Regions from separate parts of the Streptomyces sp. NPDC086519 genome, predicted to be linked through region 1. Evidence: riboswitches for the same ligand, from Rfam matches in the RefSeq annotation. Region 1 holds a riboswitch; each other region holds the start of a gene.

Region 1 (5,108 bases):
ACCGCGCTCCCGCACGGACCGGTACGGGTCCTCGGCCCGCTGTTCGGCCTCACCCAGGACTACATACGCAAGCACCTCGGCATCCGCTTCCGCGTCGACAACAGCAGAAGCGTCGACGAACTGGGCCTCACCTACCGGCCCGTCGAGGAGACCCTCCTCGACCACCACGAGAGCTGGCGCGCGCGGCGGCGGCGGCGGCGGAGGGTCTGACCCCGAGCCGTCCGGTCAGGCCGGGCGGATCACGCGGTGGATCGCCGACTCCCCGGCGTTGTAGATCGACTCCTCGCGGATGAGCGCCCCGGGGCTCGGCGCGTGCACCATCGTGCCGCCGCCCGCGTAGATCCCGACGTGACTGTCGTCGTCGAAGAAGAAGATCAGGTCACCGGGCTCGACGGCGGCCAGCGGCATCGGGGTGCCGGCCATGCTCTGCTCCTGCGCGGTACGCGGCAGAATCACCCCGGCGGCACGCCAGGCGGCCTGCATCAGGCTGGAGCAGTCGTACGCCCCCGGCCCGGTCGCCCCCCAGACGCACGGCCGGCCGATCTGCTCGCGCGCGAAGGTCAGCGCCTTCATGGCCTTGCCCGGCTCGGCGAAGGCGCCTGGCGTGGGTGTGGGTGTGGGCGCGCTGGGGATCGGAGCCGCGAACTGCGCGGGTGCGGTCGGCAGGGGGGTGGTGGGGAGCGGAGCCGTGACGACCGGCGCGACGGTGGGCATCGCCATGGCGGGTGCGGGTGCGGGTGCGGGTGCGGGTGCGGGTGCGGCCATCATCGCTTCGGGCTGCGCGGTCATGGCCGCCGGCATGGGGGCCGCCATGGGCGCCGGCGCCGGCGCGGGCATCGCGGCAGCGGGCGGTGTCATCGCTGTGGGCGTCGCGGCGGTGGCGTAGGCGTAGGGGGCGTTGGCGGGCTGCATGCCCACGGCGTAGGCGCCGGTCGTGTCGGCGGCGGGTGCCGCGGCGAAGGAGGCGGCCGGCGGGGTGGGGGCCATGGGCGCGGGGGCGGCGGCTGCCGTGGCGTACGGGTACGCGCCGGTGGCGTAGGCGGTGTCGGCTGCGGCCGGGGGCACCTCGGCATAGGCGGCGGGCGCGTTCGGCGACATGACCCGGAAGCCGGCGTCCATCGGGGCCGGGGCGGCAGCGGGGGCCGCGGTGGGGAAGACGCCGCTGTTCGTGGGGGCGGCGGTGGGGAAGACGCCCGGGTTCGCGTCAGCCGCGGTGGGGAAGACGCCCGGGTTCGGGTCAGCCGCGGTCGGGAAGACGCTCGTGCTCATGGCGTCCGCGGCCGGGAAGGTGCCCACCTCGGCCGGGAAGGCGGCCGCCTCGGCCGGGAAGGTGGCCGCCTCGGCCGGGGTCGGCATCGGGAACGAGCCCGTGGCGCCCGGCGTCATGATGCGGAAGGAGCCGGAGTCCCCCGGGGACGGGACCGGGGCCTGGGCGCCGCCCGCGTCCATGGGAGACGCGCTCTGGTAGGTCCCGCCGCCCGAGCCGCCCGGGGTCATGACGCGGAAGCCGTTGGAGTCCGCCGGGGTCCGGTTCGGGGTGTTGTCGGTGTTCCCTGGGGTCATGATGCGGAAGCCGTTGGAGTCCGCCGGGGTCCGGTTCGGGGTGTTGTCGGCGTTCCCTGGGGTCATGACGCGGAAGCCGCTGGAGTCCGCCGAGGCCCGGCTCCGGGCGTTGTCGGCACCCCCCGGGGTCATGATGCGGAAGGTACCGGTGTCCGACGGGGACACGATCGGGATGCCGCCCGTCTCCGTCACCGCCGGGAGCGCGCGGGTGGCCGCGAGGGCGTCGGTCCGGAAGGAGCCGCTGCCGGTGCGCTGGCTGGGTATGCCGACGGCGGGAGCCTGCCACTGCTCCGCCGGGACCTGGGCCTCGGGCGTGGGCCAGGGGCCGGGCGCCGGCGGAGCGGGCTGGGAGACCGGGACCTGGGCCGGTTCTAGCGCGGCGATCGCGCGCTGCCCGGTGCGCTGGGACAGCACCTCGCGGGCCTTGGCGAGCTTGAGCTGGTTCTTGGTCTTGGAGGCACCCGGGGTGGGCCGTTGCGGCGTGGCGGCGGGCAGCGCCCTGGGCGCGCCCACCGGCCCCGCGGACCCCGCCGGCAGCGCCGCGGCGGGCCCCGCCGTCAACTCCGGTCTGGGGCGCGCCGGCAGCTCACGGACGACCTCGATCTCGCTCTGCGCGGACGGCCCCGCGGTCAGCTCCAGCCGGGACGGTCCGGAGTCCTCCAGCTGGGCGAGCAGGTCGGCTGCCATGGCACTGACAGGCCGCCGCGGACCGGTCCGGTCGGGCATCCGGTCGGAGGGCAGCGCGGCCGGGACGCTCGGTCCCAGCTTCGCGCGCGCGCCCTCGAACCACTCCCGGGCGATGTTGTCGAGGCCCGGGTCGTTACGGCGGGGCCGCTTGAACAGCGGGACACCGCGTGAGCGCGAGCCCCCGCTCGACGCACGGGTGGCGTTGTAATTCCCGGTGGCGTTCTCGGCCTGGTCGTAGAGGCTGTCGATCCGCTGCCGAACCTCGTCACGGCTCTCGGGCGCCATTGAGGGGTCGTGCTCCTTCCGTACTCCGCCTACCGGGTTAGCTGTCGGGTTCGGGCGGTCGAATCCGGAAGGCATGCCCTACGGCCGCTGCCCTTGCGGACGGTCGGCCGATTCACCCCAGTGGTTCGGTTGGGTCCCCGGCTCCGGGTTCGCCCTGGGGGCACCGGACTCGGCGGAGGCCGCGCGGCCCGACGGGATTCGCCGGGGGGAGCCGAACGGCTTGACCGTCAACTTAGCCAACTTGTGTCACTCGTGTGAAGGTTGACGTGCGTAATGTCCGATACGTATTTGTGATGTTCGTCGTAGCGTTCGAACTCGACCGTACGGGACGGCATTTCGCGCGCGTCGAGCACTTCCGCAGGGTCACCGGGCCGTTGCCGTCGGTCGCGTTTCCCCTGTTCCCCGCCGCTCCGGAACTCCCGCTTGCTATGAGGTCGCCGTGAATTCGCGGGTCTGTTGAACACGATGGCGCCGCGGGCCGTATAGGGCCGGGGATTTCCATGTCCGGCCGCCCACGAGACGCAGGGGAACGACCTTGAGACGCAACAGGCGCAGACGCCCGACCGGCGCACAACGCGCGACCTTCGCAGCGGTCGCCCTGATGCTCGGCGGCGCAGGACTGGTCGCGGTGAACGTCTACGCCTCGGCGACCGAGGGCGGCGGGGACCCGGCCCAGGCCGCCACCGCCCAAGTGCTGTCCGCGCCCACGATCTACTGCCCCGACGTCGGCAGCCGCCTGACGGCGGTGCCCGAGGCGGCCCGCGCCGACGTCGACGGCGAACTCGCCAAGCTGGACCAGCAGGTCGCGGCCGCCTACCAGCAACTCACCCAGTCCGCTGCGGCGATCGAGCAGAACCCCGGCCTCGCCGACCAGACGATCATGAGCCCGCTGAAGGAGAAGCGGTCCGAGTCGATCCAGCGCATCGCCGACGCCATCGCCCGCGAGGGCGACCGCCCGCAGGGCCTCGACGACCTCGCCGCCTGCACCCTGCGCTCCTCGAACCAGGGCGGCGGGCAGTCGGCGGCGCCCCAGGGCAGTGCCACGCCGAGCCAGAGCGGGCAGGGCGGCGCCGCGCCGACTCAGGGCACCGGCGCCGGAGGCCAGGGCGGCAACGGACCGGTCGCCGCCGACTACGCGGACATCACCTCCGTCCAGCCCGATGTCACCACCCCGGCCGCACGGCCCGGCGGCTCCACCGGCACCTTCAGCTCCAGCTGCGGCGTCAACGCGAACGGCCTGTTCAACTCGGACAACGTGATCGTCGCGCCCGGCGTCTCCAACGGCGCCCACCACTTCCACGACTACATCGGCAACCAGTCCAACAACGCCTTCGCCAGCGACCAGGACCTCGCGAACGCCGACACCAGCTGCGCCGACAAGGGGGACAGGTCCACGTACTACTGGCCCGTGCTGCGCCTGCAGAACGGCAGGCAGGAGCGGGACGCCGACAAGCCGGGCGGCGGCACCGAGGGCAACGCCGGGCAGATCGTCACGGCCAAGCAGGTCACGCTGACCTTCGAGGGCAACCCGACCTCCAAGGTCACCGAGATGCCGCGGCTGCTGCGCATCATCACCGGCGACGCCAAGGCCTTCGTCAACGGCCCGGCCAACGCCAACGCCTCCTGGAGCTGCACCGGTTACGAGGACCGGCAGCTCAAGGACAAGTACCCGCTGTGTCCGGCGGGCAGCGACGTCGTGCGCACGTTCAGGTTCCAGAGCTGCTGGGACGGCCGGAACATCGACAGCGCCAACCACCGCACCCACGTGGCCTTCGAGGCTCCCGACGGGAGTTGCCCGGCCGGTTTCCAGGCCATCCCGCAGCTGGTGCAGCGCATCGTCTACGCCGTGGACGCGCCGAGCCTCGCGGACGGCGGCCGTACGGTCCCGCTGTTCGCGGTGGACTCGTTCCCCGAGCAGCTGCACAAGCCGGTCACCGACCACGGCGACTTCATCAACGTCTTCGACGAGAGCCTGATGCGGACGATGGTCGACTGCATCAACTCCGGCCGGACCTGCGGGGCGGGGGCCGGCGGGCAGCCGCCGTCCGAGAGCGCGCAGCCGACCCCGAGCGAGACCGCGAGCCCGGTCGCCCCGCCGGCCCAGACGCAGAGCGCCGCGCCGTCCGAGCCGGTGACCGAGCAGCCGCCGTCCCAGCAGCCGTCGTCCGAGCCCCCGGCGGGCACCCCGGCCACGGAGACCACCCCCGCCTCCGGCGGCACCGAGCTGCCGAGGGTCGACGCGACCGTGTCGCCGACGAAGACGTCGACCACCAAGTCGTCGGGCGGCGGTGTGATCAGCAGGCCGACACAGCGGCCCGACACCCAGGCGCCGACCGGCACCGCCGCCGAGCCGAGCGGCACCGCAGCCGCCGAGCCGACCGGCACCGCGGTCGCCGCCCCGGCCGGTCAGGAGACCCCGGCCACCGGCTCCCAGACGGAACCCCAGACCGAGCCCCAGGCCGTCCAGGGCGGTCTCGCCGAGACCGGTGCCCACCTGTGGCCCGCGGTCTTCGGCGGGCTGCTGCTGGCCTTCGGGGCCGTGCTGCTGTGGTGGACCCGGCGGAACCCGGCCT
Region 2 (5,108 bases), on a different contig from region 1:
TCGAGACCATGCCCACCCACCAGCTGGAGCTCGCCCTCTGGCTGGAGGCCGACCGCATGGGCTCCCTGCTCGCCGCCCTCGACGACGAGTCGATGGAGAACCAGCGGGACGTCGTCAAGAACGAGCGCCGCCAGCGCTACGACAACGTCCCCTACGGCACCGCCTTCGAGAAGCTGACCGCGCTCGCCTACCCGGAGGGCCACCCCTACCACCACACGCCGATCGGCTCGATGGCGGACCTGGACGCGGCCACCCTGGAGGACGCCCGCGCGTTCTTCCGCACCTACTACGCGCCCAACAACGCCGTCCTGTCGGTCGTCGGCGACATCGACCCGGAACAGACGCTCGCCTGGATCGAGAAGTACTTCGGTTCCATCCCGGCGCACGACGGCAAGCCCACCCCGCGCGACGGCTCGCTGCCCGACGTCATCGGCGAACAGCTGCGCGAGGTCGTCGTGGAGGAGGTGCCCGCACGCGCGTTGATGGCCGCCTACCGGCTCCCGGAGGACGGCACGCGCGCGTCCGACGCGGCCGACCTGGCCCTCACCGTCCTCGGCGGCGGCGAGTCCTCCCGGCTCTACAACCGCCTGGTGCGGCGCGACCGCACGGCCGTCGCCGCCGGCTTCGGGCTGCTGCGGCTCGCCGGGGCGCCCTCCCTGGGCTGGCTCGACGTGAAGACCTCAGGTGACGTCGAGGTGCCGGTCATCGAGGCCGCCATCGACGAGGAGCTCGCCCGGTTCGCCGCGGAGGGCCCGACGCCCGAGGAGATGGAGCGCGCCCAGGCCCAGTTGGAGCGCGAGTGGCTGGACCGGCTCGGCACCGTCGCGGGCCGCGCCGACGAACTGTGCCGGTTCGCCGTCCTGTTCGGCGACCCGCAGCTCGCCCTGACCGCCGTCCAGCGCGTTCTCCAGATCACCCCCGAGGAGGTCCAGGAGGTCGCCAAGGCCCGCCTGCGTCCCGACAACCGCGCGGTGCTCGTCTACGAGCCGCTGTCCGCGGAGTCCGCGGAGCACACCCAGGAGGCGGGGCGCGGCGAGGACCCGGAGCAGGAAGCGACCGTAGAGGCCGGCAACGAGAACGAGGAGACGGCCAAGTGACCGAGCTCGCCACCATGGACTTCCACCCCCGGCCGCAGCCCGGCGAGGCCAGGCCCTGGGCCTTCCCCGCCCCCGAGCGCGGCACCCTGGACAACGGCCTGACCGTGCTGCGCTGCCACCGACCCGGCCAGCAGGTCGTCGCCGTCGAGGTACTCCTGGACGCGCCCCTGGACGCCGAGCCGGCCGGCCTGGACGGCGTCGCCACGATCATGGCGCGCGCCTTCTCCGAGGGCACCGACAAGCACTCCGCCGAGGAGTTCGCCGCCGAGCTGGAGCGGGCCGGCGCCACCCTCGACGCGCACGCCGACCACCCCGGCGTCCGGATCAGCCTGGAGGTCCCGGCCTCCCGGCTCGCCAAGGGCCTCGGGCTGCTCTCCGACGCCCTCAGGGCGCCCGCCTTCGCCGAGAGCGAGGTCGAACGGCTGGTCCGCAACCGCCTCGACGAGATCCCGCACGAGCTGGCCAACCCCAGCCGCCGGGCCGCCAAGGAGCTCTACAAGGAGCTGTTCCCGGCCACCGTGCGGATGTCCCGGCCGCGCCAGGGCACCGAGGACACGGTCGAGAAGATCGACGCGACCGCCGTCCGCGCGTTCTACGACCGGCACGTCCGCCCCGCCACGGCCACCGCGGTCGTCGTCGGCGACCTGACCGGCATCGACCTCGACGAGCTGCTCGGCGAGACCCTGGGCGCCTGGCGCGGCTCCACCGCCCAGCCCCGGCCGGTCCCGCCCGTCTCCGCCGACGACACCGGCCGGGTCGTCATCGTGGACCGCCCCGGCGCCGTCCAGACCCAGCTGCTGATCGGCCGCGTCGGCCCCGACCGGCACGACCGCGTCTGGCCCGCCCAGGTGCTCGGCACCTACTGCCTGGGCGGCACCCTCACCTCCCGTCTGGACCGCGTCCTGCGCGAGGAGAAGGGCTACACCTACGGCGTCCGCTCCTTCGGGCAGGTCCTGCGCTCCGCCCCCGACGGCACCGGCGCCTCGATGCTCGCCATCAGCGGCTCCGTGGACACCCCGAACACCGGCCCGGCGCTGACCGACCTGTGGACGGTGCTGCGCACGCTCGCCGCCGAGGGACTCACGGACGCCGAGCGCGACGTGGCCGTGCAGAACCTCGTTGGGGTGGCGCCGCTCAAGTACGAGACGGCGGCGGCCGTCGCGGGCACCCTGGCCGACCAGGTCGAGCAGCACCTGCCCGACGACTTCCAGGCCACGCTCTACCGGCAACTCGCGGGCACCGGCACGGTGGAGGCCACCGCGGCGGTCGTGAACGCCTTCCCGGTGGACCGCCTGGTGACCGTCCTGGTCGGGGACGCGGCGCAGATCAAGGAGCCCGTCGAGGCCCTCGGCATCGGCGGCGTCACGGTCGTCGCGGCGGAGTAGCCGCACGCGACTCCGGCGGAGCAGCTGCACGCAACTCCACGCGCGCGTGCGGAGCCCTGGTGGCCGACGGCCACCAGGGCTCTCGAATGTCCGAATTGGGATGGAGGTTGCCTGTCTGCCCTGTGGGATGCGCTACAAAAGCCGTGATCCGTTTGGGCATTGAAAGCAGCCCCTCATAGGTTCTTCCGGGCTGTCCGTCAGGCAGTGCGCCGCGCCCGCGGCACCGGACAGCCATCGCCGAGTCCCCGTACGGCGCGAGCCAGGGGAGCCGGGGACCCACGCAGTCCCTGGGGTGAATCGGGCGCCCGCGCGTACCGCGAGGGGGCCCGTAGGAGACCTTCCTGCTCCGAACCCGTCAGCTAACCCGGTAGGCGAGAGGGAAGGAAAGGACCAGCCTCTACATGGCGTTCATGTGCGCCTCCGGGAAGCACCGTCGTCCCGGCCGGGTGAAGCGCACCACCGCGCAGGCCGCCGGCATCGCGGCCCTCACCACCACGGGTGTCATCGGCACCGTCTCGGCCGCCCCCGCGCTCGCCGCCGAGAACTCCGTCGAGCAGACCGGCCTCACCCCGGTCATCACGATGAGCGATTCCGTCGCCGAGCAGATCGACGCCCAGGCAGCGGCCCAGAAGGCCGTCGCCGAGCGCAAGGCGGCCGCGGAGGCCGCCCGCCAGAAGGCCGCCGAGCAGGCCAGGAAGGAGCGCGCGGCCAAGGCGCGCGCCGCCCGCGCGGCCGAGCGCAAGCGCCTGAACACCTTCGTCGCGCCGATCAGCGACTCCTACGTGTCCACCGGCTACCAGACCGGCGGCTCCCTGTGGTCCTCCGGCACCCACACCGGCATCGACTTCCACGCCGCCAGCGGCACCGTCGTGCACGCGGTCGGCACCGGCACGGTCGTCTCCACCGGCTGGGGCGGGGCGTACGGCAACGAGATCGTCATCAGGATGGCCGATGGCATGTACACCCAGTACGGCCACCTCTCGTCCATCGGCGTCTCGGTGGGCCAGAAGGTCACCCCGGGCCAGCAGATCGGCCTCTCCGGCGCGACCGGCAACACCACCGGCCCCCACCTTCACTTCGAGGCCCGCACCACCCCGGACTACGGCTCCGACGTCGACCCGGTCGCCTACCTCCGCAAGCACGGCGTGCACGTCTGACAGGAGCCGGCGGGCGACCGGGCGGCGCGCCCCGTGGGAAACGCGGCGTGGCCAGGTCCCGGGGACGCCCGACGACATCCGGTGAGATCTTCCGAAGCCCCGGCCCGGTGCCGGGGCTTTCGTCGTTTTCGTACACCCGGTGTCCAAAATATATCCCCGGATTCCGGCCCGCCGTCGGAAATTCCGGCTCATTGCAATAGAGTCACGGAACGGGCGCCACTCGGCGGCGTTTCACGGGGATTAAGGCGGAGGTCGGTCATGCGTATTCCGGCGCACTCGGTATGCACGGCGATCCGGGACGACATCGTCGCGGGTGTCTACGAGCGAGGCAGCCGGCTCACCGAGGAACTCCTGGCCCGCCGTTACGGGGTCTCGCGCGTCCCGGTCCGCGAGGCCCTGCGCACCCTGGAGGCCGAGGGGTTCGTGGTGACGCGCCGGCATGCGGGCGCGTGCGTCGCCGAACCGACCGAGCAGGAGGCCGCCGACCTGCTGGAGATGCGCATGCTCCTGGAGCCGCTCGGCGCTCTGCGGGCCGCCCAGCGCCGCACCGAGGCCCACCTGAAGGTGTTGCGCGGACTGGTCAGGCTGGGCCAGGAGCGGGCCAGGCGGGGCAACAGCGAGGACCTGCGCTCCCTGGGTGGCTGGTTCCACGAGACGCTCGCCCAGGCCTCCGGCAGCCACGCCCTGACCTCGACACTGACCCAGTTGCGGCACAAGATCGCCTGGATGTACACCACGGAGACGCCCGCCAACCCCGTGGAGTCCTGGACGGAGCACGGCGCCATCGTGGACGCGGTGGCGCGCGGCGACGGCGAGCGTGCCCGGGCGATCACGGCACTGCACACCGAGCGCTCGACGGTCTCCCACCGGCTCCGCTTCTCCGGCACCACCGAACGGGCGAACGGTGTGAGGACTTCGCAACACCCCGTAAACATGTCGGGCCTGCGGCATTAACACGCGCACCGTATACAAAGAAGTGTTATTCGGCGGGGCCTGTTTTCTGTGCCCTAATTCACGCGCGCCGGGAATTAGCGGTCGCGCTTCTTTCGTCTGCCCGCGGTAAAGCCGGGCGCCGGAGCCTTCACGAACTCGGGGGCGGATCCCTCGCAAAGCCGTGTGCGGCCCTGCCATGAAGTCATGTGCGGCTGTCATGGAATGACGGCACATGCGGGGCGGACGACGGGGCCGGGCCGTCCCCCGTGGGAGTCGGCCCGGCCCCGGACGTGCGGATGCCCGGTGCTCAGACGGTCTCGGGGAGCTCCTCGAGACCCTCGGCGACCAGCTTGGCCAGGCGGTCGAGGGCGGCCTCGGCGTCCTCGGCCTCGGAGGCGAGGACGACTTCCTCGCCGCCCTGGGCGCCCAGCCCCAGGACAGCCAGCATGGAGGCCGCGTTGACGGGGCTGCCCCCGGCCTTGGCGATCGTCACCGGGACGCCTGCGGCCGTGGCGGCTCGGACGAAGATGGAAGCG
Region 3 (5,108 bases), on a different contig from region 1:
CAGTAAGGGGCGGCCCGCGATGAGGCCACCCCTTGCACGCCTCAGGCCACGGAAGCGATCCGCATCTTGATGTCGTCCGGGGAGAGCGCCCCCTTGGCCGTCACGTGATCGCCGGAGGACTCGCCGCGCAGCCGGCGACCGATCCAGGGGACCAGGTACTCGCGGGCCCAGTGCACGTCGTCGCGGCGGACCTCCAGGGTGCCGCGGGGCGGCAGCGGCGGCCACGGCTGGTCCGGGTCGGCCGGTACCTCGACGCCGAGCACCTGGCCGGCGCGCAGCGCGACGCGCGTGTGCCCCTCGGGCGAGAGGTGCAGGCGGTCGCCGTCCCAGGCCCGGCGGTCCTGCACGGTCTTCAGGGACCACAGGTCCAGGACCGGGCAGCCGTAGCGGTCGGCGATGGCCCGGACGTGCCCGTTGTACGTGGCGATCTTGCCGCGCAGATGCTTGAGGACGGGCACGCCCCGGGTGTCGAATCCGGTGGTCACCAATACGGTGCCGATGGCCTCGGTCAGCTGGGCCACGGCCCGCTCGAACCGCTCGGCCACCTCGTCGGGGTCGGTGCCGGGGCGGATGATGTCGTTGCCGCCCGCACAGAAGGAGACCAGGTCCGGGGCGAGTGCCAGGGCCTGCGGCACCTGGTCCGCCACGATCTGGTCGAGCAGCTTCCCGCGTACGGCGAGGTTGGTGTACTCGAAGTCGCCCTCGGGGCGCCGGTCCGACAGCAGTACCGCGAACCGGTCGGCCCAGCCGACGAACGCCCCGTCGGGGCCGGGGTCGCCGACGCCCTCGGTGAAGCTGTCCCCCACCGCCACGTACGACCCGATCACTGATGCCTTGTCACTCTTCGAATCGTCTGCCACGTCGGACCATGATTCACCTTCGGTTGTGACCTACGCGACCGTAATAAGGGGTTGACGTTCGGTGAGATAAGACACTTTTAAATACTTTGCCAAGCCTGGAATAAGGCTCTGACCAGCAGCGTTGACGTGTCGATCGCCAGAGCCGGAAGTCAGGTCCCAGACAGGTCTCCGGTGTGTGCCGCAGCAGGCTGCGCGTCAGACCGGCGGGGCGCCGGGTCAGCCGACGGCGAGACCCTTCGAGCGGAGGTAGGCGACCGGGTCCACGTCCGAGCCGTAGTCGGGGGTGGTGCGGATCTCGAAGTGGAGGTGCGGTCCGGTGACGTTGCCGGTCGCGCCGGAGAGGCCGATCTGCCGGCCCGCGGTCACGGTCTGGCCGACCGAGACGGAGAGGGCGGAGAGGTGGCCGTACTGCGCGTAGTAGCCGTCGGCGAGCCGGATGACGACCTGGTTGCCGTAGGCGCCGCCCCAGCCCGCCGTGACGACCGTGCCCGTGCCGACGGCCTTGACCGGGGTGCCGGTGGGGACGACGAAGTCGACGCCCGTGTGGTGGCCGCTGGACCACATGCCGCCGGCGACGTGGTAGCCGGTGCCGAGGGTGGCACCGGTGACCGGGAGAGTGAAGCCGGCGGCGGTCGCCGCCGAACCGCCCGAGGAGGAAGCCGAGGACGGGGAGGAGGAAAGCGAGGACGGGGAGGAGGAAGGCGAGGGCGAGGAGGAAGGCGCGGAGGGCGAAGGCGAGAACGACGACTGCGAGTTCGACCGCCCCTCGGAGCGGAAGCCGAACTCCTCGGTGTCCGTCGTCGCGGCGTGCCGGCCGCCGAGCGTGAGCCTGAGGCCGGGGTGGATCAGCGAGGGGTTGTCACCGACGGCCTGCCGGTTGTCGGCGTAGAGCCGGGGCCAGCCACCGCGGAGGTGCTGCTCGCGGGCGATCTTCGAAAGACAGTCACCGGGCACCACCGTGTAGACGCGGTGCACGGAATTCTGCGCGGCCGTCTTCCGCACCGCGGTCTTCTCGACCGTCGAAAGCGACTGTGTGGCCTTTTCGGAAACGGACTCGGAAACGGACTGCGGGGTGGCCGCGTGGGCGCCCGTGGCCCCCATGAGCGGCAGGGCCAGCGCGGCGCCACCGGTTCCGGCGACGGCCATCGAACGGGTGAGACGCTGGGTCTTGGGGCGGCGGTGCTTACCCTTCGCGGGCATGGCGCATTCCTCTCCGGCGCCTGCGAGGTGAGCTGTCGGGTTCGGGCTGGAGCTGCCCGGCCACGCACCATGGCGTGACTGCACCCCGAGCCGTCCCGGGAACCGGAACAGGCTGTCTTACCTGGTGGGTCCCCCGCTCCTGCCGGGCACGGGTGAGTGTGTGTGGGGACTCCGGGCGGCGGCAGGATTCGGCGTTCCGCCCGGATGTGTGGCGAACGTAAGCGAGTACGACACACACGGACAAGCACCTGGTTCCGCCTGTCCGAGTTCCGCTTGATCCGTTACCGGAAATCCCGGTGACCCTCCGTGAATTCCAGCTCTTTCGTTTTTCCCATCACCGCGAAAAACACCGGAATTACGTGAACATGACGCGCGACGGACGGTCACGAATATGACGCTCCTCACGCACGTCACACCACGTCCCCTTATTCCGGACCGAGTTGCGACAAAGGATCTAATTCGGGCATACGTATCAGATCCGGCGAAGCCGGATGACTGCCGCATCCAGGTCGCCCTTCAGTCCGGTGCGCAGCCCGTGGTGCAGCAGGACGGCACCCCGGTGCACTTCGCCCGTTTCACGGCATTCGTACGACGCCGTCGGGTCCAGGCCCCGCAGCCGCAGCGCCGGCGCCGGCTCGCCGTAGCTCTGGGCCTGGAGCCAGGCGAGGACGACGGTCTCATCGCCGAGCGTGTACTGCACCGCGCTGAGCCCGCCGGTCGGCGGCCGCAGCCGGAACTGGTCGCCACGCTGCACCAGCGGCCGGATCTCCTTGTAGAGCTCCACCCAGCGGCCGGCCTCGGCGAGCTCCTCCTCGGTCCACCGCGAGAGGTCGCCGCCGACGCCGAGCGCCCCGGCCATCGAGCTGACGAAGCGGAAGCGCAGACTGCTGACGCGGCCGTTGAGCTGGTGGTTCGGGCTGTCGGTGACCCAGGCGGACATCACCCGGGCGGGGTGGATCTGACTGAAGCCGTGCTGGATGGCGAGGCGGTCCAGCGGGTCGGTGTTGTCGGAGGTCCACACCTCGTCGGTACGGCTCATGATGCCGAGGTCGATCCGCCCGCCACCGCCGGAGCAGGACTCGATGGCGACATCCGGGTGGGCCGCGCGGAGCCGGTCGAGCAGGGCGTACAGCCCGCGGACATGGTCGACCCACAGGCGCTGCGGGTAGGGCTCGCCGGGCCAGCCCGCGTCGGTGAAGCAGCGGTTGAAGTCCCACTTGACGTAGTCGATCGGGGCGCTGGACAGCAGGGTGTCGAGTTGCTCCCAGAGGTACTGCTGGACGTCCTCGCGGGCGAGGTTGAGAACGAGCTGGTTGCGCAGTTCCGTCCGCTTCCGCCCCTGCTGGTACTGCACCCAGTCGGGGTGGGCGCGGTACAGGTCGCTGTCCGGGTTCACCATCTCGGGCTCCACCCAGATGCCGAACTGCATGCCGAGGGCGTGCACGTAGTCGGCGAGGGGCTTGAGGCCCTTGGGGAAGCGGTCGGGGTTGGGTGTCCAGTCGCCGAGTCCGGCGCGGTCGCTGGTACGGGCGCCGAACCAGCCGTCGTCCACCACGAACAGCTCGACACCGATCGCGGCCGCCCGGCGGGCGAGTGTGGCCTGCTGGTCCTCCGAGATGTCGAAGGTGGTGGCCTCCCAGGAGTTGAACAGCACCGGCCGGTCCCGGTCGGCGTCCGGGATGACGTAGGCCCGCTGGTAGGCGTGCCAGGCACGGCTCGCCCCGCCGAAGCCGCCGTCGGTCCACAGGCCCGCGAAGACCGGGCTGGTGTACGACTCCCCCTCGGCCAGCATCAGCAGGCCCGAGTCGTCGTAGCCGGCGCCGCCGGTGATCTGCACGCGCGCGTCGGGGAGCTGGGCGACCGCGATGCGCCAGGAGCCGGACCAGCCGAGGGCGCACCCCCAGACCTCGCCGCGCTCCTCGGTGGCGTCGGTGTCGAGAGCGACCCAGGGCAGGTGCTGGTGGCCGGTGTGGCCGCGGCGGCTGCCGATGACCTTCTCACCGTAGGTGAGCGGGCCCCTGGCGAGCCGGGACTCGGCGGCCCAGCGGCCGTGCAGTTGGGAGAGCCGCCAGCCCTCGCGGTCGGGCAGGGTCCAGGTGGCGGGGTCGGCGCGCAGCAGCTCCACGCGCGCGTGCCCCTCGTTGCCGACGGTCACCCAGCGTTCGACGACGTCACCGCGCATCCGGTAGTGCAGCGTGATGACGATGCCGTCGTCCGTGAAGCGCAACCGGAGTTCGTCGTCCTCGACCTCGTACGACGCGAAGGTCCACTCGGTGCCGCGCCGCTCCTCGGTGCGCACGGACAGGGCGGGGCGCACGAACCGGGGCCCGCCCTCGACCGGGTACTCCTCGCGGCCGTCGAGCGGCGACTCGAAGGGCCAGTAGCCGGGCAGCACCCGGGTGCTGAGCTCCTCGGCGTCGGCGAGCTGGATTCTGGCGCCCCAGTGCAGGTGGAGCAGCTCGTCGGCCTCCGTCAGATGCAGCGCGTAGCTGCTGCCCGGGCCCGACAGGAGCCACGTACGACCGTTTTCGGCGATGTCCACCATCGAGAAACCTCACACAGGGGCCAACAGATCCGCTCAAGCACCAACATCATCAATGGCCACGGGCTCCGGAATCAAGGGCTTCGGGTCCTCAAGGCGCCGCCTGTGGACAACTCACTGCCCGCGGAAACCGATGTCGTATCGTCGAGCCAGTGCCCGTCGACGAGCCGCGCCGACGGGGCCGACCGGGAGGAGCCCCCGTGACGCAGCAGGTCCCGTCCACCGAGCCCGAGCTGACCGGGGTGCGCAACTTCCGTGACGTGGGTGGCCTGCCGACCGTGGACGGGCGGCGGGTGCGTCCGGGTGTGCTGTTCCGCAGCGGTCATCTGGCGCACGCGACGGAGCAGGACGCGGAGTTCCTCGCCTCGCTCGGCCTGCACACGGTCTTCGACTTCCGCAACGCCGCCGACCAGAAGCTGGAGGGCCCGGACGTCGAGCTGCCCGGCGTGCGGAACGTGAACCTGCCGCTGACCGACCCCGCGCACGGCGCCGACTTCTGGATGATG

What was found. A riboswitch is a leader RNA that binds a small molecule or an ion and turns the genes downstream of it on or off. The one in region 1 is predicted to bind cyclic di-AMP.
Positions count from the first base shown of each region.
Region 2: it holds a riboswitch for cyclic di-AMP, as region 1 does, so the genes downstream of both, AB0P24_RS28805 (M23 family metallopeptidase) here and AB0P24_RS21960 (NlpC/P60 family protein) in region 1, are expected to answer to the same signal.
Region 3: it holds a riboswitch for cyclic di-AMP, as region 1 does, so the genes downstream of both, AB0P24_RS25170 (LysM peptidoglycan-binding domain-containing M23 family metallopeptidase) here and AB0P24_RS21960 (NlpC/P60 family protein) in region 1, are expected to answer to the same signal.

Region 1 is NZ_JBFBJL010000022.1:54,804-59,911, reverse strand. It holds gene AB0P24_RS21965 (NAD-dependent epimerase/dehydratase family protein) at 1-210, shown strand, start outside; gene AB0P24_RS21960 (NlpC/P60 family protein) at 226-2,535, opposite strand; cyclic di-AMP (ydaO/yuaA leader) riboswitch at 2,546-2,720, opposite strand; gene AB0P24_RS21955 (DUF1996 domain-containing protein) at 3,137-5,108, shown strand, end outside.
Region 2 is NZ_JBFBJL010000034.1:30,402-35,509, forward strand. It holds gene AB0P24_RS28795 (pitrilysin family protein) at 1-1,097, shown strand, start outside; gene AB0P24_RS28800 (pitrilysin family protein) at 1,094-2,482, shown strand; cyclic di-AMP (ydaO/yuaA leader) riboswitch at 2,708-2,871, shown strand; gene AB0P24_RS28805 (M23 family metallopeptidase) at 2,884-3,639, shown strand; gene AB0P24_RS28810 (GntR family transcriptional regulator) at 3,898-4,593, shown strand; gene AB0P24_RS28815 (HPr family phosphocarrier protein) at 4,880-5,108, opposite strand, start outside.
Region 3 is NZ_JBFBJL010000027.1:37,162-42,269, forward strand. It holds gene AB0P24_RS25160 (TetR family transcriptional regulator C-terminal domain-containing protein) at 1-6, shown strand, start outside; gene AB0P24_RS25165 (SGNH/GDSL hydrolase family protein) at 42-827, opposite strand; gene AB0P24_RS25170 (LysM peptidoglycan-binding domain-containing M23 family metallopeptidase) at 1,077-2,060, opposite strand; cyclic di-AMP (ydaO/yuaA leader) riboswitch at 2,065-2,225, opposite strand; gene AB0P24_RS25175 (alpha-galactosidase) at 2,533-4,605, opposite strand; gene AB0P24_RS25180 (tyrosine-protein phosphatase) at 4,803-5,108, shown strand, end outside.